Regions from separate parts of the Mesorhizobium sp. B2-3-7 genome, predicted to be linked through region 2. Evidence: riboswitches for the same ligand, from Rfam matches in the RefSeq annotation. Region 2 holds a riboswitch; each other region holds the start of a gene.
What was found. Region 2 has a riboswitch for cobalamin ahead of FJ940_RS27525 (aromatic ring-hydroxylating dioxygenase subunit alpha). Riboswitches for the same ligand answer to the same signal wherever they lie in the genome.
Positions count from the first base shown of each region.

Region 1 (5,468 bases), on a different contig from region 2:
CTTCCGTCGTCGCGAAGGTCGCGCCGATGAAGATTAGGGCGAAGGTGATGATCTGTACCGGCCGCAGGCGGATTGCCGAGCCAGTCGAACCATGGTCCACCGGCCGCACTTTCGGCTCGGTCGATCGCTGCAGGATGAATGCTATCGAGCCCAAAGCGAGAAACAACGTGCTCGCCAGCATGCCTGCTTCCGGAAACAGCGCCGCACTGAGGCCCACCGACAGCGACGCGCCGGCGATATAGACCAGTTCGTCGGCCGCCGATTCGAAGGCGAAGGCGGTGTTCATCTCCGGCCGGCCGCGAAAAAGCTCGGTCCAGCGCGCGCGCACCATTGCCGGCATGCTGGGCATGGCCGCTGCCAGCAGCGCCGACACGAACATTGTCCATACCGGCCAATCCTGATTGGCCGACGCAATCAGCAGCAGGAATGCCAGCACGGAGATGATGGTGGTGGGCACGACGATCCATGTCTGGCCGAGGCGGTCGACCAGCCTGGAGATCTGCGGCGCCAGGAAAGCGTTGGCCAGCGCGAATGTCGCCGAGACGGCACCCGCCAGCCAGTATTCGCCACGCGTCTGCGACAGCATCGCCACGATGCCGATCGGCGCCATGGCGACCGGCAGGCGCGCCATGAAGCCTGCAGCGGCAAAGCCCTTGGCGCCAGGGGCTCGAAAGATCTCGGAATAGGGGTTCTGCATGGTCCGTTCCTCGACAAAAGGCGATTCGGAAATTACATACGATGCGTATGAATACTAAATAGATCATACGTCGCGTATGTCAATTGGCATACGTGACGTATGTGGATAAGGCCAGAAGAGATGCACAAGCCCCGCAGGGAAATGATCGCCGAAACGCGCGCCAAATTGATTGCCGCGGCCCGGCATGCGTTCGGAACGATCGGTTATGCCGAGGCATCGATGGATGATTTCACCGCATCGGCCGGGCTGACGCGCGGTGCGCTCTATCATCATTTCGGGGACAAGAAGGGGCTTTTGCAGGCGGTTATCGCCGAGATAGACGCCGAGATGGCGGCACGGGTGAATGAGGTTGCAGCGAAAGCACCGACCCGCTGGCAAAGCTTCGTCGACGAATGCACGAGCTACATCGAAATGGCGCTGGAGCCGGAAATCCAGCGCATCATGTTTCGGGACGGTCCGGCCGTGCTGGGGGATCCCGCGCAATGGCCGAACGCCAATGCCTGCGTCGCGTCGATGACCGATCACCTGACGACGCTGCAGGGCGACGGGGTGGTTGTCCCGGGCGTAGACCCCGAGACCGCGGCACGGCTGATCAACGGGGCGAGCAGCCAGGCGGCGCAGCGGATCGCCAATTCGAACGACCCGGAAGCGACGTCGAAGACCGTGGTGGCGGCATTCAAGCAACTGCTCGAAGGATTGTTGAGGAAGGATGCCGGAGCCGCCTGACGACGGCAGGCCGCCGGCAGCGCGCTGCGCATGCCATATCGGCAATCAAATCAAGGGTTTGTCAGACTTTTCGCATGTTGCCGCCTTGAGGCGTGCGATCGTTGATTTGAGCGGAACTTCGCCCTGTCCGCAAAACGTCTCGCTCATGATCAGCTCGGGCAGCGGCAGCCGCCGCCCCCAGCCATGTGTTTCGAGGTCCGGTTTCGGCGCGAACTCCGAGACACGGCCGACACAGAGATAGGCCACCGGCGTCACATGCCCGGGAATCGACAGAAGGTCTTTCAACGCCTGCGCCTCGATAATGCTGACCCAGCCGACGCCGACGCCTTCGGCGCGCGCCGCCAGCCAGAAATTCTGCACCGCGCAGACCGTGCTGTAGAGATCCATCTCGGGATTGTGCCAGCGTCCCAGCGGCGAACCCTGTGAGCGTCGGCGGTCGCAGGTGATACAGATATTGAGCGCGCTTTCGCAGATGCCTTCCAGCTTGAGCTTGCGGTAGAGCGCCCGCCGCTCTTCCTCGATCGCCGGCAATTCCTGCTCGCGCGCCGCGAGGAACAGGTCGCGCACCTGTTCCCGTCGTTCGGTGCCACGAATGACGATGAAATTCCATGGCTGCATGAAGCCGACCGATGGCGCGTGATGGGCGGCAAGCAGCAGCCGCGCCAAGACCTCGTCGTCGACGGCCTCTGATGTAAAATGGCTGCGAACATCGCGCCGCGTGAACATGGCGCGGTAGACCGCATCGCGCGCCATCTGGTCGAATCCGTCACCCACGGGGATGGTCATATTGTCCGGCATCGCTTGTCCCCTTGCGATTGCAATCAACTGCCGTCCGCCTGACCATGCGGATGACGATGCCTGCCAGGCCGGTCTTCTGGCTCGGGATCAACCCGCATCCGGCGCCTTCCCGTCATCGACAGTGGCATTACCGGCGCGGTCCCCCTTACAGCGTTGGGCACGCCACGGTATCAAACCGTGTTCCCGATTCTCCCGCTCGCGGCGGGCACCAGGCAGTGGCCGGGACTTTACGACGAAGCCCCTGCGCCGCCAATCCCCGCGGCGACGCGAATGGACGCAGGCGCGATTTTCCCCAGCCATCAGGCCGCAACGCATGGCCATCGCCGCGCCGGGGCACTAGATAGGGGGCATGGCCACTCGTCTCTACACCCATCCGATCTTCCTTGAGCACATCACGCCGCCCGGCCATCCGGAGCGGCCGGACCGCTTGCGCGCCATCGAGCGCGTGCTCGACGACGAGGCTTTTGCCGCGCTCGACCGCCTCGAGGCGCCGGAAGGCGACGAGGCCACCATTCTCTACGCGCATCCCGAGGATTTCGTCGAGCGGGTACGCGCCGCCATTCCCGAGACGGGCATCGCCCGCATCGATGCCGACACAACGGCCAGCCCGAAGAGCTGGCAGGCGGCGATCACCGCGATCGGAGCCGCCAACGCCGCCGTCGACGACGTCTTTGCCGGCAGGGCAGACAACGTTTTCGTCGCCGCCCGGCCGCCCGGCCATCATGCCGAGAAAGCGACCGCGATGGGCTTCTGCCTGTTCAACACGGCGGCCATCGCCGCACGTTATGCACAGCGCAAACACGATATCGAACGTGTCGCCATCGTCGACTGGGACGTGCATCACGGCAACGGCACGCAGGATGTTTTCTGGGACGATCCGTCCGTGCTTTATTGCTCGACGCACCAGATGCCGCTCTACCCCGGCACCGGAGCAAAGAACGAAACCGGCGCCGGCAACATCGTCAACGCGCCGCTTGCGCCGCAGACCGGCAGCGAGGCGTTCCGCGATGCCTTCCTGTCGCGCGTGCTGCCCTCGCTCGACAATTTTGCACCCGACCTGATCATTATTTCGGCCGGCTTCGATGCGCATCATCGCGACCCGCTGGCCGAGATCAACCTGACCGAGGATGATTTCGACTGGGCGACCGGCCAACTCATGCAGCGCGCGGCGCGCCACAGCGGCAACCGGCTCGTCAGCCTGCTCGAGGGCGGCTACGATCTGCAAGGATTGGCATTTTCGGTCGCCGCCCATGTCGGGCGACTGATGAAAGGATGAATGATGGCTGGTGAAACCAACGAAGACGTCAAGGCGATGAGCTTCGAACAGGCTCTCGACGCGCTGGAGAAGATCGTCGATGATCTGGAGCGTGGCGATGTGCCGCTCGACCAGTCGATCAGGATCTACGAGCGCGGCGAGGCGCTGAAGGTGCATTGCGACCGGCTGCTGAAGGCGGCCGAGGACAAGGTGGAGAAGATCAGGCTGTCCCGCGACGGCAAGCCGGTCGGGACGGAGCCGCTGGACGCGGATTGAGGCACGCAGCCGTCTCTCTGGTTTTTGACATGATCATGATTGAGGATAGAACGCGTCCCGATTGAAACGGCTCCAGGACAAGAGGAGATACGGAAGCGATGTGCAGAAACATCAAGACCCTGTTCAATTTTGATCCGCCGGCGACCAACGACGAGGTGCGCGATGCAGCCCTTCAATTCGTTCGCAAGCTGAGCGGAACGACGCGGCCTTCGAAGCAGAACCAGCACGCATTCGACCATGCCGTCGAGGCCATCGCGGCGTCGGCGCGCGAGCTTCTCGATTCGCTTGAAACCAACCAGCATCCGCGCAATCGCGAGGAGGTTGCGGCCAAGCTGCGGGCGAAGGCGGCGATCCGCTTTGCCTGATCTGGCCAAAGCAGCCATCGGCCGCTGACAAGGAGAGTTCATGAGCTTCTTTCCCGGGAAGGATCCTGAAGCCGGCGATGCCTTTGCCAGCGACCAGATCGAATTGATGGTCATTCCGAACGCCAAGGACATTGGCGGTTTTCAGGTTCGCCGCGCCTTGCCGACTGCCAAAAGGCGGCTGGTCGGTCCCTTCATCTTCTTCGACCGCATGGGCCCGGCCATCCTGCGTGCCGGTCAGGCGCTCGACGTCCGGCCGCATCCTCATATCGGCCTGTCGACGGTCACCTACCTGTTCGACGGCAGGATCAGGCATCGCGATTCGCTCGGCACCGAGATGGTGATCGAGCCGGGTGACGTGAACCTGATGACCGCCGGCCGCGGCATCGTCCATTCGGAGCGCACGCCGGAAGAACTGCGCGGCGCGCCGATGTCGATCTCGGGGCTGCAGACATGGTTGGCGCTGCCGGACGGCAAGGAGGAAGTGGCGCCGGTTTTCGAAAACACCGCTGTCGCGCGGCTTCCCGACATCGACGCGGAAGGCGTCAGCGGCCGCATCGTTATAGGCGATTTCCAGGGGCTGCGTTCCCCGGTGCGAGCCGATTCCGAGACGCTCTACGCCGACCTCAGGCTGGCGCCCGGCGCCAGCGTGAAAATCCCTGCTGACGCGGAAGAACGCGCCATCTATACGCTGGAAGGCGAGGTCTCGATTTCCGGCGACGTGTTTCCGGCGGAACGGCTTCTGGTGTTCCGGCCCGGCGACGAGATCGTCGTATCCTCACAGGCTGGTGCCCATTTCATGCTTTTCGGCGGTGCCTCGCTGGGCTCGAAGCGCTACATCTGGTGGAATTTTGTCTCGTCCTCCAAGGAGCGCATCGAACAGGCCAAGCAAGAATGGAAGACCGGCCGCTTCGACATCGTTCCCGGCGATGAGGAAGAGTTCATTCCACTGCCGGAAGGCTGAGGAAGTCGACGACGGGGCGTGCCTTTCGCGTCATTTGGCAGGCATTTACTTTCGCCTGCCGGCGGCCTATCCCGCGCATGAACAGAAGCTTGGGCCTACCCGTGAACGCAACGCCGCATACGCCGCTTCTCGACAAGGTCCGCATCCCGGCCGAGCTGCGCACGCTTTCCGAAAGCGAATTGCCGCAACTGGCATCGGAGCTTCGCCTCGAACTGATCGACGCGGTGTCGCGCACCGGCGGTCATCTCGGCGCCGGGCTTGGCGTGGTCGAACTGACCGTGGCGCTGCACTATGTCTTCAACACGCCCGATGACCGGTTGATCTGGGATGTCGGCCACCAGGCCTATCCGCACAAGATCCTGACCGGGCGCCGCGATCGCATCCGCACCC
Region 1 is NZ_VFVV01000002.1:414,985-420,452, forward strand. Features, by position in the region: gene FJ940_RS05905 (MFS transporter) at 1-697, opposite strand, end outside; gene FJ940_RS05910 (TetR/AcrR family transcriptional regulator) at 818-1,423, shown strand; gene bluB (5,6-dimethylbenzimidazole synthase) at 1,469-2,221, opposite strand; cobalamin riboswitch at 2,270-2,449, opposite strand; gene FJ940_RS05920 (histone deacetylase family protein) at 2,571-3,497, shown strand; gene FJ940_RS05925 (exodeoxyribonuclease VII small subunit) at 3,501-3,752, shown strand; gene FJ940_RS05930 (DUF2277 domain-containing protein) at 3,851-4,117, shown strand; gene FJ940_RS05935 (pirin family protein) at 4,158-5,078, shown strand; gene dxs (1-deoxy-D-xylulose-5-phosphate synthase) at 5,156-5,468, shown strand, end outside.
Region 1: another riboswitch for cobalamin. It lies ahead of bluB (5,6-dimethylbenzimidazole synthase); the one in region 2 lies ahead of FJ940_RS27525 (aromatic ring-hydroxylating dioxygenase subunit alpha).

Region 2 (5,468 bases):
AGCCGGACCTCAATTTCCACAACGGCGAAGTCCAGGACGCGCTGCTCGACGTCACCCGCTTCTGGCTGGAGCGCGGTGTCGACGGGTTCCGCCTCGACACCATCAATTTCTACTTCCACAGCCAGGGGCTGGAAAACAACCCGCCGCTGCCGCCGGAGCAGCGCAACGACCAGACCGCACCCGCGGTCAATCCGTACAACTACCAAGATCACATCTACGACAAGAGCCGTCCGGAGAACCTCGGCTTCCTCGAACGCTTCCGCGCCCTGCTCGACGAATATCCGGCAACGGCCGCGGTCGGCGAGGTCGGCGATTCACAGCGCGGACTGGACGTCGTCGCGGCCTATACAGCCGGCGGCAAGCGCGTGCACATGTGCTATTCCTTCGATTTCCTGGCGCCGGAAAAGATCAGCGCCGCCAAGGTCCGTTCGGTGCTGGAAACCTTCGGCAAGGTTGCCAGCGACGGCTGGTCGTGTTGGGCCTTCTCAAACCATGACGTGATGCGCCCGGCCTCGCGCTGGGCCGCCAACGAAGCCGACCCGACCGCCTATCTCAAGGTTATCTCGGCATTGCTGATGTCCTTGCGCGGCTCGGTCTGTATCTATCAGGGCGAGGAACTGGGGCTCGGCGAAGCCGAATTGCGGTTCGAGGATCTGCAAGATCCCTACGGCATCCGCTTCTGGCCGGAATTCAAGGGCCGCGACGGCTGCCGCACGCCGATGGTGTGGGACGGCAGCGCCAGGAATGGCGGCTTCTCCCAGGCAAAGCCGTGGTTGCCGGTGCCGGCCAAGCACCTGTCGCAAGCCGTCAATGTCCAGCAAGGCGACGAGCATTCGCTGCTCGAACACTACCGACGCTTTCTCGGCTTCCGCCGTGCCCATCCGGCGTTGGCCAAGGGCGATATCAATTTCATCGAAAGCCAGGGCGACACTGTCGCCTTCACGCGCCGCGCGGGCAACGAGCAGATCGTCTGCGTCTTCAACCTGGGATCCGGGCCAGCGGAGGTTGACCTTGGCGGTCGATCGCTGCAACCTTTGCCCGGACACGGATTTTCGGGACAGCAGAGCTCCGGCTCCATCCGCCTCGGCGGCTACGGCGCCTGGTTCGGGCGCATCGACTGAATTCTAGCGACCACTGGAGGGAAACATGGCCGATGTCACGCTGAGGCAAGTGAAGAAATCATACGGCAATCTCAACATTCTGCACGGCATCGACCTCGACATCAAATCGGGCGAGTTCATCGTCTTCGTCGGGCCGTCGGGTTGCGGCAAGTCGACATTGCTGCGCTCGATCGCAGGGCTCGAGGAGATCACCTCGGGCGAGCTCAGAATAGCCGGCGAGGTGGTCAACGACGTGCCGCCGTCGAAACGCGGCATCGCCATGGTGTTCCAGTCCTACGCGCTCTATCCGCATATGACGGTCTACGACAACATGGCGTTTTCGATGAAGATCGGCAAGGAAAGCAAGGCCGAGATAGACAAGCGCGTGCGCCAGGCGGCAGAGATCCTGCAGCTGACCAACTATCTCGACCGCCTCCCCAAGGCGATGTCGGGCGGCCAGCGCCAGCGCGTGGCCATCGGCCGCGCCATCGTGCGCAACCCGAAGGTGTTCCTGTTCGACGAACCGCTGTCGAACCTCGACGCCGCGCTGCGCGTCGCCACCCGCATCGAGATCGCCAAGCTCAAGGAATCGATGCCCAACACCACCATGATCTATGTCACCCACGACCAGGTCGAGGCGATGACGCTGGCCGACCGCATCGTGGTGCTGAAGGAGGGCCATATCGAGCAGGTCGGCACGCCGATGGAACTCTACAAGAAACCCGGCAATCTGTTCGTTGCCCAGTTCATCGGCTCGCCGGCCATGAACATCCTGCCGGCGACCATCGACAAATCGGGCAATCCGACCGTCATCAGTCATGTCGGCGGCCGCAAGGCTACGGTGCCGATCGCGACGCCGGCCTCGGCCAAGGGCGCGTCGGTGAGCTTCGGCGTGCGGCCGGAGGACCTGACGATCGCCGGCGGCACGGACTATCTGTTCGAAGGAACGGTGGATTATGTCGAGCAGCTCGGCGAGGTGCAACTCGTCTATGTCGACATCGGCCGCGCCGACCTGCCGCTGGTGACCAAGCTGCCGGGCAATGTCGAGGTCAAGCGCGGGGCGACACTGCGGCTGAGCGCCGACGCCGGAGACCTTCATATCTTCGACGCGGATGGACGATCCTTCGCGCTGCACGAGACGGAAGCGAAAGCGGCCTGAGAGCAGGCCATGAATTAATTGCCGGTCACGCAAAAAAGGAGCGGCGGGCAAAGCCCGCCGCTCCTGTCTGGTGTCAGCTTCGGCTGTTAGTGGCCGAAGAGATTCCGGTCACTGCCCTGAGGGGCGGACTTGTGTTCATCGCCCGACGAATTGAGCAGCTTGTAGACCGGCGAGCCGCTGTCGCGGATCGAAGCCGTGTGCGCATTGTCGACCGAGGTGACGGCAGGCTGATTGGCGCCATTGGAGCCATAGTTGTCGCTGCTGGCGAAAGCGCTGCCCGAAACGGCCAGGACGGCGGCGGCAGCAAGGATGATCTTTTTCATTTCAAGTCTCCTGAATTCTCAAATTCCACCGCAGAGGCGGGCTTGCCCGCCATCTGCTGCAGGATCGGCTGTTAGTTGTTGCCGAAGAGGTTATGGTCGGCACCCTGAACAGGTGCCTGGGCAGCCGGAGCCGGCGTCTTGGTCGAAGCGGTGTATGAGCTGTCCGTCGAAGTGGCCGCGGGCTGGTTGGCGCCATTGGAGCCATAGTTGTCGCTGCCGGCGAAAGCGCTGCCCGACACGGCCAGGACGGCGGCGGCAGCAAGAACGATCTTCTTCATTTCAAGTCTCCTGAATTCTCAAATTTCGCCAGGACGGCGGAAGGCCCGCCGTCAACTGGAGATCGGCTGTTAGTTGTTGCCGAAGAGGTTGCGATCGGCACCCTGGACAGGCGTCTGGGCAGCCGGTTCCGACTTCTTGGTCGAAGCGGTGTACGAGCTGTCGACGGCGGTGGCCGCAGGGGCATTCGAACCATAATGGTCGCTACTAGCGAAGGCGCTGCCGGAAACAGCCAGAAGGGCGGCGGCAGTGAGAATGATCTTTTTCATTTTTGATACTCCAGTATTTTTCCGTCCGTCTAGCGGCGTGTCTTGGGAGGAAATCGCGTCGTTCGGACAGCCCCGATGTGGGAAAGCCATACCGCCATTTCCAATCACGAAGTTTTTCCGTGTGGACCAAGTTTCCACCACTTGAAATTGTGCCAGAGCCTTCAACATTCGTTTTTTTCTGTTTACTATCAGTTGGTTATGCAAACGCGTCGCGCGATCACCAACTGTGTCGAAGGCCCAGTGTTCACACCGTCCTGCACGCATCGTCAACAGAAACGAACCGTTCGGTTCGATTTTAGAGGGCGCTAACAGTCACTTTTCGAAACCGTTAACCTTTTTTGCCTCCGCCACGAGACGGAATCCGAGGCGGCGACCTGAGGCTTTCTGCCCTGCAACGGCGGCCGCGCCGTTTCCAATGCGTGTCGCGCGGCATGGATGCGATGTCGTTTTCATGCCGACGACAAGTCGGCGATCATGGTTAGATCCTGCCATCTCAGGTGCCGCCGCGTGACGACGAGGCGGAGAATTGGGAAGCCGGTCAGAATCCGGCGCTGCCCCCGCAACGGTGGTGGAGTTCAGGTCGCAACGGGAGACCACTGGGCAAAGGCCTGGGAAGGTGTCGCGACAGTCCGCAAGGACAGCTCCAGAGCCCGGAAACCAGCCCGAGATGTTGGACTCGACTGATCGCGGCGGGCGGTCAAGAGGCGGATGGTGCATGTCCGGCGCAAGCCGGCGCGCTGCTTGATCCTTCCTCTCTCCCCTCCGTTCAGTCCTTCGATGCGAGGACAGGACTTCAATGCGAGGACAGGACATGGATGCGCGCAACGACATGCTGAAACGGCTGCAAGGCCGCAGGGACGGCTTCTCGCTCGAGCAGCCCTTCTATACCGATCCCGACTACTTCAAGCTCGACATGGAGCTGATCTGGTACCGCGACTGGCTGTTCATCGGCCATGATTGCGAACTGCCCCGGCCCGGCAGCTTCATCACCGTGCAGATCGGCGACTATCCTGTGGTGCTGGTGCGTGACCAGAAGGGCAACATCAACGCCTTCCACAATTCTTGCCGCCATCGCGGCAGCCGCGTCTGCAACACAGACAAGGGCACGGCGGCGAAGCTCGTCTGCCCCTACCATCAGTGGACCTATGAACTGGACGGCAGGCTGCTGTTCGCCAGGCAGATGGCCGAGGGTTTCGACAAGAGCCAGTTCGGCCTGAAGCCGGTCGCCTGCGAAAGCGTCGGCGGCTACATCTTCATTTGCCTCGCCGACGAGCCGGCGGATTTCGCGCCGATGCGGACGATGATCGAACCCTATTTGCTGCCGCATCGGCTGCGCGAAGCAAAGGTCGCCTTCGAGAGCACCATCGTCGAGAAGGGCAATTGGAAGCTGGTCTGGGAAAACAACCGCGAATGCTATCATTGCGCCGGCAACCATCCGGAGCTCTGCAAGACCTTCCCGGAGGCGCCGACCGTGACTGGCGTGCAAGACGCCGACGGCGACCCGGAGATGCTGGCGCACTGGGCCAAATGCGAGGCGGCAGGCCTGCCGAGCAGGTTCCGCATCGACCCGGCCGGACAGTACCGTGCCACCCGCGCGCCGCTGCTGCGCGATGCCGTCAGTTATACGATGACGGGAAAACGCGCGGTCAAGAAGAACCTGTCCGACGGCGTTGCCACCGACCGCATCGGCTCCTTGCTGCTCTATCACTATCCGACGACCTGGAACCACATCCTTGGCGACCACGCCGTCACGTTCCGCGTGCTGCCGATCAGCGCCACCGAGACCGCGGTGACGACCAAATGGCTGGTTCACAGGGACGCGGTCGAGGGCGTCGACTATGATCTCGCCGAACTCACCCATGTCTGGACCGAGACCAACGGCCAGGATCGTCGCATCGTCGAGGAAAACGCCTTCGGCATCCTGTCGCCGGCCTATGAACCCGGCCCCTATTCCGAACTGCACGAAGGCGGCGTCATCCAGTTCGTCGACTGGTACGCGCGTTTCATCGGTCCGCGCCTCGCCGAAGACGGCCGGCCGGCCCTGCGCAGCGTTGCTTGAGAGGTAAGGGATGAATGCGATGACGGATCTCGGCCTCTATCGCCATCTCGATCAGATGGCGCCCTGGAACGACAGGCTCCAGGTGCTGGAAGTGATCGGCGTGAGCGACGAGGCGCCTGATGTAAAGACCTTCACCTTCCGCTCCGACAACCAGACCTGGTTCCGCTACAAGCCGGGCCAGTTCGTGACGCTGGAACTGCCGACAGCGGATGGGTTGCTGATGCGCACCTACACGCTGTCGTCTTCGCCTTCACGGCCATTCTCGATCGCGGTGACGGTGAA
Region 2 is NZ_VFVV01000020.1:65,706-71,173, forward strand. Features, by position in the region: gene FJ940_RS27500 (alpha-glucosidase) at 1-1,121, shown strand, start outside; gene ugpC (sn-glycerol-3-phosphate ABC transporter ATP-binding protein UgpC) at 1,147-2,259, shown strand; gene FJ940_RS27510 (DUF680 domain-containing protein) at 2,346-2,582, opposite strand; gene FJ940_RS27515 (DUF680 domain-containing protein) at 2,654-2,860, opposite strand; gene FJ940_RS27520 (DUF680 domain-containing protein) at 2,930-3,127, opposite strand; cobalamin riboswitch at 3,606-3,808, shown strand; gene FJ940_RS27525 (aromatic ring-hydroxylating dioxygenase subunit alpha) at 3,939-5,186, shown strand; gene FJ940_RS27530 (hybrid-cluster NAD(P)-dependent oxidoreductase) at 5,206-5,468, shown strand, end outside.

Region 3 (5,468 bases), on a different contig from region 2:
CGACCATGGCGAAGCGTCTCCAGAAGCCGTTCCAGCGGATCTCTTTGCCATGGGCGAGATACAGGCTGACGCCGACCAGGAACAGGAAGGTCGAGGCGATGCAGCGAGCATAGAACTTCCACCAGCCGAAGGCGGTCAGGCCGGGATCGGTGTAGCCGAAGAATTCCAGGTCCCAGGTGAAATGGTAGCTCGCCATGGCGATCAGCGCGATGCCGCGCAGCATGTCGACGGCGACGATGCGCTTGGTCTTCGGCAACTCCGCGGCGGGCATGGTCGGCGTCTGGATGCTCATGGTCTCGCGATCTGATTCAGCCCCGCACGAGGACTATCACGGTTACGCCGGACAAAAGAAGGCCGTGAGCTTCGATACGGACGATCAGCCGGCGCTGCATCAGGCACCCCTTTAGGCCAGCACCGGAAAGCCTTTGACCGGCTTCGTTTTAACCGGGGCACGTCGGTTTCCTGTTACCGGTCGCGAAATGATGGCCGCAGATTTGGCTGGTGATTCTGCTTTGGGGAAGCAATGTCCACGCATGTGCGCCATCCGATCTGGCTACCGGCCCTCAAGGCCGCGGATGCCCGCACCTTCGCCTCGCTCTACGCGGTCGAATCCTTCGCTCGCGCCACGGTGTCGAGCGTCATCCCGATCCAGGCCTACGAGATCCTCCACAACGAGCAGATCGTCTCGATCCTCTACACCATCGTGGCGATGCTCGGCCTGTCCGTGACCTTGTTCATGCCGATGCTGATCCAGCGCTTCGCGCGGCGCTGGGTCTACACGGCGGGCGCCTGCCTGCTGGCGATCGGCTCGCTGTTCTTCGTCACGCATACGCTCGCAGGGCAATTGGCCGGCATGCTGTGCCGTGTCATGGGCGCCAGTGCGCTGTCGATCACGCTCAACCTCTACATCATGGACCACATCCGCAAGACCGATTTCATGCAGGCCGAATCGCTGCGCATGGCGTGGTCGATGTTTGCCTGGACGGGTGGGCCGACGCTCGGCATCTTTCTCTACACGCGCTTCGGCATCTATGCCGCGCATGGCGCGGTCGCCGTATTCGCCTTGGCCCTGCTGGCGTTGTTCTGGACCTACCGGCTCGGCGACAATCCCTCGATCCGGCCGGGCAAGACGCGCCCGGTCAACCCGCTGGCCAATATCGGCCGCTTCGTCGCGCAGCCGAGGCTGAGGCTGGCCTGGCTGATCGCCTTCGGCCGCTCCTGCTTCTGGACGACATTTTTCGTCTATGGCCCGCTGTTCATGGTCATCACCGGTGAGGGCGAACTTGCCGGCGGCATTCTGGTTTCGGCAGGCAACGCGCTTTTGTTCATGGCGATTTTCTGGGGCAAGGCCGGTAAGCGCTTCGGCGGCCGCAGGACCATGACTTTTGCCTATTTCGCCATGTCGGTGGTGCTGCTGGCGGCGGGTGCCGTCGGCGAAAGCGCGCCGCTCGTCACCGGCGCCTTCCTGCTGTGCGGCGCCTTCTTCACCATCGCGCTCGACGCGCTGGGCTCGACCGCCTTCATGCGCTCGGTCCGCTCTTATGAGCGGGCGCAGATGGCTGCGGTCTACCGCACTTATCTCGACTTTTCCGAACTGACGCCGCCGCTGGTCTACTCGGTGGTGCTGGCCTTTTTCGGACTGGGCTCGGTTTTCGTCACGCTCGGCCTGCTTGCGGCGGTCTGCGGTTATGTCACCTGGCGGTATCTGCCGAAGTCGCTGTGAAGCTTACGGCACAAGCGCAGCATGTCGTTCGCGTACCCAATCGTGGAAGCGGTGGAGGTCGTACTCCTCCGGCATCAGCACGCCGGCCTTATGGCGCATGGAGCGCAGCCCTTTCTGGTTGACCTCGCAGATCGCGGCATCCTCCTCCAGCACCTGGGTGCCGAATCCGACGATGTTGTCGATGTCGGTGGCGGCGAGCGCGTCGGGCGCGAACAGCCATTCGGCGGTCAATTCGGTCTGCTCGGGGCCAAGCGGCACCAGCCGTACGGACCTGACATAGTCGACGTGGCCGACGATGAACATCGAGGGCAGGCTGGTGGCGTAGGTCTGGCCGGCGGCGCGCTCGGCCGGCGTCAGGCCCGAAAAGACCGGCCCATGCGCCTGGCCGTCACGTGACCATGTTTCGGCACCCGCCCGCAGCCCGCCGGAAAATTCCGGCGCGTCATTGTCGGCATGGCGGGTCCATTCGGGGTCGTCATGCCGGCCCATCAGGCCGCGGCCGTACATCGGCACCAGCCGCGACAGGTCCTTGTGGACGCCGGGGCAATGCAGGCATTCGTTGAAGTTTTCCCAGAAGATCTTCCAGTTGCAGTTCATCACCTTGCGCAGCACATGGCCCGATACCAGCGATTCCAGCGGCCAGTTGCCGAGATCGCCGGAGGCCGGGTCGAAGGATGAGTGCGCCGAGCCGGCGGCATCTTCCGCGAGATTGACGAAGACGAAGCCGCGCCAGACCGACAGCGCGACGCGATAGAGCGGATGGTCCGCCTTGTCGAAACCTTCGGGCAGCGTTTTCGATGGCACGCGCACGAGCTCGCCGCGCAGCGAATAGGACCATGCGTGGTAGGGGCAGGTGATCAGCCGCGCCTTCAGCCGCCCCTCGCGTTCCTGGCAAAGCTGCGAGCCGCGATGCCGGCAGGTGTTGTGGAAGGCGCGCAGTTCGCCGGTATCGTCACGCAGCACGACGATCTCCTGGCTGCCGACACGGAAGGTGCGGAAAGCCAGCGGTTGGGCGAGATCAGCTTCACGGCAGACGAGCAGCCAGTTCCTGTACCAGATGGCGTCGAGGTCGCGCTGGTAGGCCGCCGCATCCCAATAGGCCGAGGACGGCAATGTCGGCTCGGCCCGGGTGAGGCCGTTATAGGGGGCGTGCTGGCTCTGGACGGGCTGCATGGCTGGCCTCCTGTGAGGATGGCAGCCGACACCCGGCCACGGAAATTGTCAATTGCAGCGGAGCAAGCGGCCGGACGGCGCTAAAGCGCTTGTCGCCGTCGGAATTTGGTTTGCCGGATGCGGCGATTTTCCCTATAGTCACCTTCGTCGTCGGTTCCGATTGGAGCCAAGAGGGAATGCGGTGCGGGCAGATTTGTTGCCCAATGCCGTGGCTGCCCCCGCAACTGTGTGCGGTAGTCCTCTCCATATGCCACTGAAGATTTTCTTCGGGAAGGTGGGGAAGGGCGCTGATCCGCGAGCCAGGAGACCTGCCGGCGACAGGAAACTGACTTCGATGCCCTCGGGTGGAGGGTGAAAGGACAAGACATGAATACCGCTTCCGTCTCCCTCGGCGCCTCCATCTCCTCGCAGTCGCGCCTCCTGCAGCTCGCGCTCGCGGCGCTGCTCGGCGTTTTCGTCGTAGGCTTTGTCGGTTTCTCGCATATCGACGCGGTCCACAATGCCGCGCACGACTATCGCCACTCGATGGCGTTTCCCTGCCACTGATAGGGATTTGACATCATGAACCTGTTTCGCAACGTCGTGTTCATCGCGGCGATCGCAGGGCTCGTGGCCGGTGTCGTTCTCGCCTGCATGCAGGCCTATGCCACCGTGCCGTTGATCCTGAAGGCGGAAGTCTACGAACAGGCCGGCGGCGGCCACCACCACGACCATACCGCACCGGCCCCGACCGACAACAACGCCATGAACTCTGCCGCCCCGGCGGGCAATGCCATGAGCTCCGCCGCGCCGGCAGCCGCTGAAGCTGTTCCGGCTGAAGAGGAAGGCTGGGCGCCGGCCGACGGCTTCGAGCGCTTCGCCTTCAGCGTGCTTGCCAACATCGTCACCGGCATCGGCTTCGCGCTGGTCCTGGTCGCGGTTTCGGAATTCGCCGGCGGCATCGGCAACTGGCGCCAGGGCGTGTTCTGGGGACTGGCCGGCTTTGCCGTGTTCACGCTGGCGCCGGGCCTCGGCCTGCCGCCGGAACTGCCGGCCATGCCTGCCGCCGAGCTTCTGCCACGCCAGATCTGGTGGACGGCGACGGTGGCGGCGACGGCGATCGGCCTTGCCCTGATCGCCTTCCGCAAATCACTGCCGCTGGCGATTCTGGGCGTGGTGTTGATCGTCGCGCCGCATATTGTCGGCGCGCCGCAGCCGGACAGTTTCGAGACGCCGATTCCGGAAGGCCTGCACCATCAGTTCGTGGTGGCGGTAACCGTAACCAACCTGGTGTTCTGGCTCGTGCTCGGCGCTGTCGTCGTCGTGGTGCGCGGACGCTTCACCGGCAGCGCGACGAGCCTGCGCGACAGCTTTGCCTGATCGCGGAAGACTGACCTTCATCATCGGCGGTGCGCGCTCCGGCAAGAGCGCGCACGCCGAAACGCTGATGACGGCCTTGCCTTCGCCATGGACCTACATCGCCACGGCGCAAGCCTATGACGACGAGATGCGGCAGCGCATCGCGTTGCACCGGTCGCGGCGCGGCGAGGGCTGGACGACCATCGATGCACCGCTTGGCCTTGTCGGTGCACTCGAGGCCCTACCGGAGGACCAGCCGGTCCTTGTCGACTGCCTGACGCTCTGGCTGACCAATCACATGCTGGCCGATCATGATGTAGAGGCCGAATGTCGGCGGCTGGCTGACATGCTGTCGCGGCCGCGCGGACCCTGGTTCGTGGTATCCAACGAGGTCGGGCAAGGCATCGTGCCCGACAATGCGCTGGGGCGCCGGTTCCGCGACGCCGCCGGCCGGCTCAACCAGCAGGTCGCGGCGATTGCCGAGACCGTGCTTTTGATGGTGGCGGGGCTGCCGCTCAAGGTGAAGTGACATGACCGACATCGACGAAAAGGACGAAGAGCGCCACCGCGCCAAGATGGCCAAGCGCAAGGCGGTCCAAGACGCCGAGGTGGCGAGCAAGACGGTCGAAAAGGGGCTGCTGATCGTCAACACCGGCCCGGGCAAAGGCAAGACCACGGCTGCCTTTGGCCTGGCGCTGCGGATGCTCGGCTACGGCAAGCGCGTCGGCGTCGTCCAGTTCATCAAGGGCAAATGGCATACGGGTGAGAAGGAGGCCTTCGCCGCCTTCGGCGACCGCGTCGTCTGGCACGCGATGGGCGAGGGGTTCACCTGGGAGACACAGGATCTGAAGCGCGACATCGCGGCGGCCGAGGCCGCCTGGGCCAAGGCGCTGGAGCTGATGGCCGATCCGTCGATCAGTCTCGTCGTGCTCGACGAACTCAACATCGCGCTGCGCTACGAGTATCTCGATCTGGACAAGGTGGTTGCCGCGCTGAAAGCGCGCCGCGAGGGCCTGCATGTCGTCGTCACCGGTCGCAACGCCAAGCCGGCGCTGGTCGAGGCGGCCGACCTGGTGACCGAGATGGGGCTGACCAAGCACCATTTCGCGGCGGGCGTGAAGGCGCAGCAGGGGGTGGAGTTTTGAGAGCTGTTGTCCCCTTTTGTGGATGAGCATTCAAGTCTGGTCGCCAAACGCTTCCAGCAGGGCTCACTTCCTTTCCCTCCGGAGGGGGG
Region 3 is NZ_VFVV01000006.1:288,724-294,191, forward strand. Features, by position in the region: gene FJ940_RS14490 (DUF1624 domain-containing protein) at 1-292, opposite strand, end outside; gene FJ940_RS14495 (MFS transporter) at 524-1,723, shown strand; gene FJ940_RS14500 (aromatic ring-hydroxylating dioxygenase subunit alpha) at 1,727-2,896, opposite strand; cobalamin riboswitch at 3,031-3,227, shown strand; gene FJ940_RS14505 (CbtB domain-containing protein) at 3,263-3,442, shown strand; gene FJ940_RS14510 (CbtA family protein) at 3,458-4,255, shown strand; gene cobU (bifunctional adenosylcobinamide kinase/adenosylcobinamide-phosphate guanylyltransferase) at 4,248-4,763, shown strand; gene cobO (cob(I)yrinic acid a,c-diamide adenosyltransferase) at 4,765-5,379, shown strand.
Region 3: another riboswitch for cobalamin. It lies ahead of FJ940_RS14505 (CbtB domain-containing protein); the one in region 2 lies ahead of FJ940_RS27525 (aromatic ring-hydroxylating dioxygenase subunit alpha).

Region 4 (5,468 bases), on a different contig from region 2:
AAACGCCTTGGCCGCACGACCGGCTGGTGCTAGCCAGAAGCAGGAGGGGGAGGTCTTGGCGTCCAGCATTCACGATCTTGCGCGGCACCTGAACATTTCGATCGGTACAGTCTCGCGCGCGCTTAACGGGCGCGCCGACGTGAACGCCGAGACACGCCAGCGCGTGCTCGAGGCGGCCCGGAAGCTCAATTATTCACCGAACCACTCGGGCAGGAACTTACGCCGCGGCACCACCCATGCCGTGGCTTTCATGCTGCAGCCGCATCCGGGCGACCAGCAGTATGGCGAGCCGTTCTTCATTCCGTTCCTCACCGGACTGCAAGCGACATTGGCCGAGTGCGGGCTGGACCTGATCATCGTCATGGGCGCGCCGGCGGATTATCAACAGGAGCGGCTGCGCCGCGTCGTCGAGACGCGTCGTGCCGATGCCGTCGTACTGGCCTGGACGCGGCGCGAGGACGATCGCATCGACTATCTGAGCAAGGCCGGCTTTCCCTTCGCGACGCTCGGCCGAAGCCGGTCCGGCGACGACAGCTATCCCTCTCTGGATCTGGATTTCGAGAAGGCGGGCGCCGATGCGGTCGACCGGCTGGTTGCGCGTGGCCACCGCCGCATCGCCGCCATCCGGCCGTCGCTTGACCTGAATTTCGGTTATCTGTTTCTGGAGGGTTATTGCAAGGCGCTGCGGCGGCACGGCATCGAAGTCGATCCCGGCCTGATTGTGGACGGTTTTATCAACGAAGCCGGTGGCTACGCGGTGACACCGCAAGTCATGCGGTCGAAGGATCCGCCGACCGCGATTATCTTCAACAACGACTCGATGGCGCTCGGCGGCTGCAAAGCGCTCGCCGAAATGGGGATCAAGCCCGGGCAGGATGTCGCGGTGATCGTCATCGTCGACACGCCGCTCTGCCGTTATTTCTCGCCGGCGCTGACCGGCTTTCGTCCGAGCCTTGACCCGATGGGGCGGCGGCTCGGCGAAATCCTGCTCGCCTCGCTCCCGGCTTTCGCCGGCGCGAAAGGGCCAGAGATCATTCGCGAGGTCTGGCCGCTGGAACTGGTGGCGCGCGATAGTGATTGACCACACGTTTGTATCGTTATAACAGAACATGCATCGACCTTGCCTCGACGCTGCCTGCATCCTAGGCTGCGACTCGTGATGGTCCCCGCGCCGCAAGGCGAGGGGTGAAAAGGGAACATGGTGAGGCCCGATTTTCGGGTCGAAGCCATGGCTGCCCCCGCAACTGTAAGCGGCGAGCAAAATCCGAGAAGCCACTGGCCGGCAAGGCTGGGAAGGCAGGATGGCGCAACGACCCGCGAGCCAGGAGACCTGCCATCTGCATGGGTTGACCGGACGGGGTGTGCCGGGAGGAGACGCGGGGTTCGGTCTTGTCGACCGGTTCAAGCCAGCTTCCTTCCGTCGCCATTTTTGAAAGTGACGGAAGTTGGACGGCTCCATCGATCGCATTCACTGCATTCCCATGCATCGCATCATCGTGTGCACGCTTTGCCGCGATATCGCCACCGAGGTGAATTCAGGCCAGCGTCCGGCAGGATTGGCAAGCAAGACGCTGGCCCGTATTCCGGCAGGCCCTGCAAGGAATTGCCCATGACCGCGCCGCTTCTCGAGGCCCGCGACCTGGCCGCGGCGGCGGATGGCCTGCATCTGGTGCATCCGGTCAGCCTTTCGGTGGCGGCGGGCGACCGTCTCGCCATCATCGGTCCCAACGGCGCCGGCAAGACGACATTGCTGCGCATGCTGTCGGGCATGCTGCGGCCGAGTTCGGGCGAAGTGAAGCTCACCGGGCGCCTGCTGGACAGGATTTCGACCGCCGAGCGGGCGCTGCACATCGCCGTCGTCGGCCAGACCGATCAACCGGATCCACGGCTGGCGGTGATCGATTATGTCGAGCTCGGCCGGGTTCCGCATACCGGCCGCAGGCACAGGAGCGAGGAACGCGACATTGTCGTCGAGGCGCTGCGCCGGACCGGGCTGTTGCCGCTGCTTGGCCGCACCATCGGCTCGCTGTCGGGCGGCGAGCGCCAGCGCGCCCAGCTTGCCCGCGCCATCGCACAGGAGCCGAAGATCCTGTTCCTCGACGAGCCGACCAACCATCTCGACCCGCGGGCGCGCAGCGAGTTGCTCGAACTGGTTGCAGGCCTCGGCATGACCGTGATCGCGGTGCTGCACGATCTGGCGCTGGTGACGCCTTTCGCCACCAGGGTCGCGGTGATGGGCCATGGCCGGTTGCATGTGCTGGCGCCGCCACGCGAAGCACTCACTCAGCAGCTGATCCGCGAGATCTTCGGTGTCGACGTCTTTAGGTTGCGCCACCCGACGGAGGACCGCGAGCTGACGGTGTTCGAGGTTCCGAACCGTGCCGCGCATCTTCGTGAGCGCAGATCCAATTCCCGTGCAACGAAGGAGCAACATCCGTGAAACGCCTTGCCGTATCTCTTGCCTTCTCCCTGCTGGCCTCTACGGCCTTCGCCTTTCCGGTGACGGTCGACAGCTGCGGCAAGTCGCTGACCTTCGACGCGCCTCCAAAGCGCGCTGTCATTCACGATCTCAACATGGCCGAGATGGCCTTCGCCCTGAAGCTGCAGCCGTCGATCGTCGGCCTGACCGGCATCACCGGATGGTACAAGGTCGGCCCCGAATTCAAGGCCGAGCAAGGCTCGATCCCGGAACTGGCGCCCAAATATCCGACGCTGGAAAACCTGGTCGCTGTCGAGCCCGACTTCTTCTTCGCCGGCTGGTATTACGGCATGAAGCCGGGCGGCGAGGTGACGCCCGATACGCTGGCGCCACACGGCATCAAGACCCTGGTGCTGACGGAAAGCTGCGTCCATCTCGACAAGAACCGGCCTGCCGCTTCGATGGACCTGCTCTATGGCGATGTCGAGAAGCTGGGCAAGATCTTCGGCAAGGAGGCCGAAGCGGATAAGCTCGTCTCCGGCTGGAAGGCGCAGCTCGCCGAAATCGCCGCAAAGGTCGGCGACCGCAGGGGAACGCGCGTCTTCCTCTATGATTCCGGCGAGGACAAGCCGTTCACATCAGGCAAGTTCGCCATTCCCAACGCCATGATTTCCGCGGCCGGCGGCGACAACATCATGGCCGACATGGACACCAGCTGGGGCAACACGGATTGGGAGACGGTGGCCTCGCGCAATCCGCAATTCCTCATCCTGCTCGACTATCAGGATGGCGGCGGCTACCGGAAGCTGCTCGATTTCCTGAAAGCGCATCCGGCAATGAAGGAGATAGACGCGGTCAAGAACGAACGCTTCGTGGCGCTTCGCTATGCCGAACTGACACCCGGACCGGCCAACATCGAAGCGATCGGCAAGATCGCCAGGGCGATGCATCCGGAAGCATTTTAACCGGGAAGATGACTTTGCGGCACAAGGCATTCGTATTGGCCATGATGGCGGCCGCGTCGGCTATGGCCGCGCTCGCGCTGCTATCGATCGCCTATGGTTCGACGATGATCCCGCTGGGCGACGTCGTTGCAGCACTTGGCCATGCGATCGGATTGAAGGGGCATGACGTGTCCGGCCCGGTCGGCAGGATCGTCGTCGACCTCAGATTGCCGCGCACCATCCTGGCCATCTGTCTCGGCGGCGGCCTGGGCGTGGTCGGCGCGCTGTTGCAGACGGTGACGCGCAACGATCTTGCCGATCCGTTCCTGTTCGGTCTCTCGTCGGGAGCCGCCGCCGGCGCTGTCTCCGTCATCACCGTCTTCGGCGACAGTTTCGGGATCTGGACGCTACCGATCGCCGCGTTCACCGGCGGTATTCTGGCGGCTTGCGTTGTGCTTTTGCTGGTTGCGCGGGTGAGGGGACAAGGCCCCGAACGGCTGATCCTCGCCGGACTTGCGGTCTCCTTCATGTTCACCGCATTGACCAATTACCTGGTCTTTGCCGGTGACCAGCGCGCCGCCCATTCGGTGCTGTTCTGGACGATGGGCGGGCTCGGCCTGGCGCGGTGGGACAATATCTGGCTAGGTGCGCTTGGGGCCGGCACGATTGCGGCGTACGGGCTGTGGAATCATCGCCGGCTGGACGCTTTCCTGGCCGGCGAAAATGCCGCCGAAAGTCTTGGCGTGCCGGTGGCGCGAATGCGACGGACGACGTTTCTGGTCGCCGCGTTTTCGACCGCGATCCTGGTTTCGGTCGCCGGCGTCATCGGCTTCGTCGGCCTCATGATCCCGCATCTGTCGCGGCCGCTGGCTGGTCCGCTGCATCTGCGCCTGATCGTAAGTTGCGCGCTGTTCGGGGCGGTCCTGTTGCTGGCAAGCGACCTTCTGGCACGCACATTGCTGCCGCCGCAGGAACTGCCGATCGGCATCATCACCAGCTCGCTCGGCGCCTTCTTCGTTGTCACCATGCTGATCCGTAACCGCTTGTGATGGGTGTAGCGGCAGCCGAAAATCATCGGACGCAGCCATGATTGTGCTGCACGGCTGCCATGCACGTTTGCTGGCTTCTGGAACAATGCCGGACTTGAATGATAAGCACGCTTATTATATATGCCACTCATGGTTTCCGAAGGCGTAGACAGATTGGGATTTTTGATCCACGACGTGCAGCGGCTGATGCGAAAGCGCTTCGAAGCGCGCGCCAGCGGCCTTGGCCTGTCCTCGGCGCAATGGCGCCTGATGGTTCGCGTCGCCAAGGAAGCGGGCGTTTCGCAGGCGCGGCTTGCTGAACTGCTTGAAATCGAGCCGATCAGCGTCTCGCGGCTGGTTGACCGGATGGAGGAGGGCGGCTGGATCGAGCGCCGCTCCGACGCCGCCGACCGCCGCGTGCGCATGATCTTCCCAACTCCCAAGGCAAGTGCCGCGTATGCGGAGGTCAAGAGCCTCGCCGGCGAAGTCTATGAGGAGTCGCTGACCGGCGTTTCGCCGGACGATCGCCGCGTCCTGATCAGGGCATTGGATGCGATGGCACAGAATCTCGCGGATGGCGATTCACCGTCCTGCGACAAGGTCAAGAATACGGAAGGCGCAGCAGCATGAACGCGGTAGCCAAGGTCGACGAAAACGCCGCCAAAGTGGAAATGGAAGCGCCGCAGCAGCCGGCCGCGGCCCCTGTTACAATGACACCTCCGGCAGAGCCGGCGCCGGTGCCAAAGAAGAAGCGCCGTCTCGGCCGCTTCTTGTTGATGTTCGCACTGCCGGCGGCGTTGGTCATTGGTGGCGGCTATGTCTGGGTCACTGGAGGGCGCTACCAGGAGACGGAGAACGCCAACCTGCAGCAGGCCAAGGTATCGATCGCCTCGGACACGGCGGGCCGCATCGTTCAGGTTGCGATCTCGGACAATCAGAGGGTGAAGCAAGGCGATCTTCTCTTCGCCATTGACCCCGAGCCTTACCGAATCGCACTTGCGCAGGCCGACGCGGCGGTGGCCGCCGCGCGGCTCAACGTCGAACAGCTGCGCGCCGCCTACAGCCAGGCCATGGCGC
Region 4 is NZ_VFVV01000003.1:453,750-459,217, reverse strand. Features, by position in the region: gene FJ940_RS09075 (LacI family DNA-binding transcriptional regulator) at 56-1,081, shown strand; cobalamin riboswitch at 1,144-1,353, shown strand; gene FJ940_RS09070 (ABC transporter ATP-binding protein) at 1,610-2,440, shown strand; gene FJ940_RS09065 (ABC transporter substrate-binding protein) at 2,437-3,384, shown strand; gene FJ940_RS09060 (iron ABC transporter permease) at 3,393-4,412, shown strand; gene FJ940_RS09055 (MarR family winged helix-turn-helix transcriptional regulator) at 4,542-5,021, shown strand; gene FJ940_RS09050 (HlyD family secretion protein) at 5,018-5,468, shown strand, end outside.
Region 4: another riboswitch for cobalamin. It lies ahead of FJ940_RS09070 (ABC transporter ATP-binding protein); the one in region 2 lies ahead of FJ940_RS27525 (aromatic ring-hydroxylating dioxygenase subunit alpha).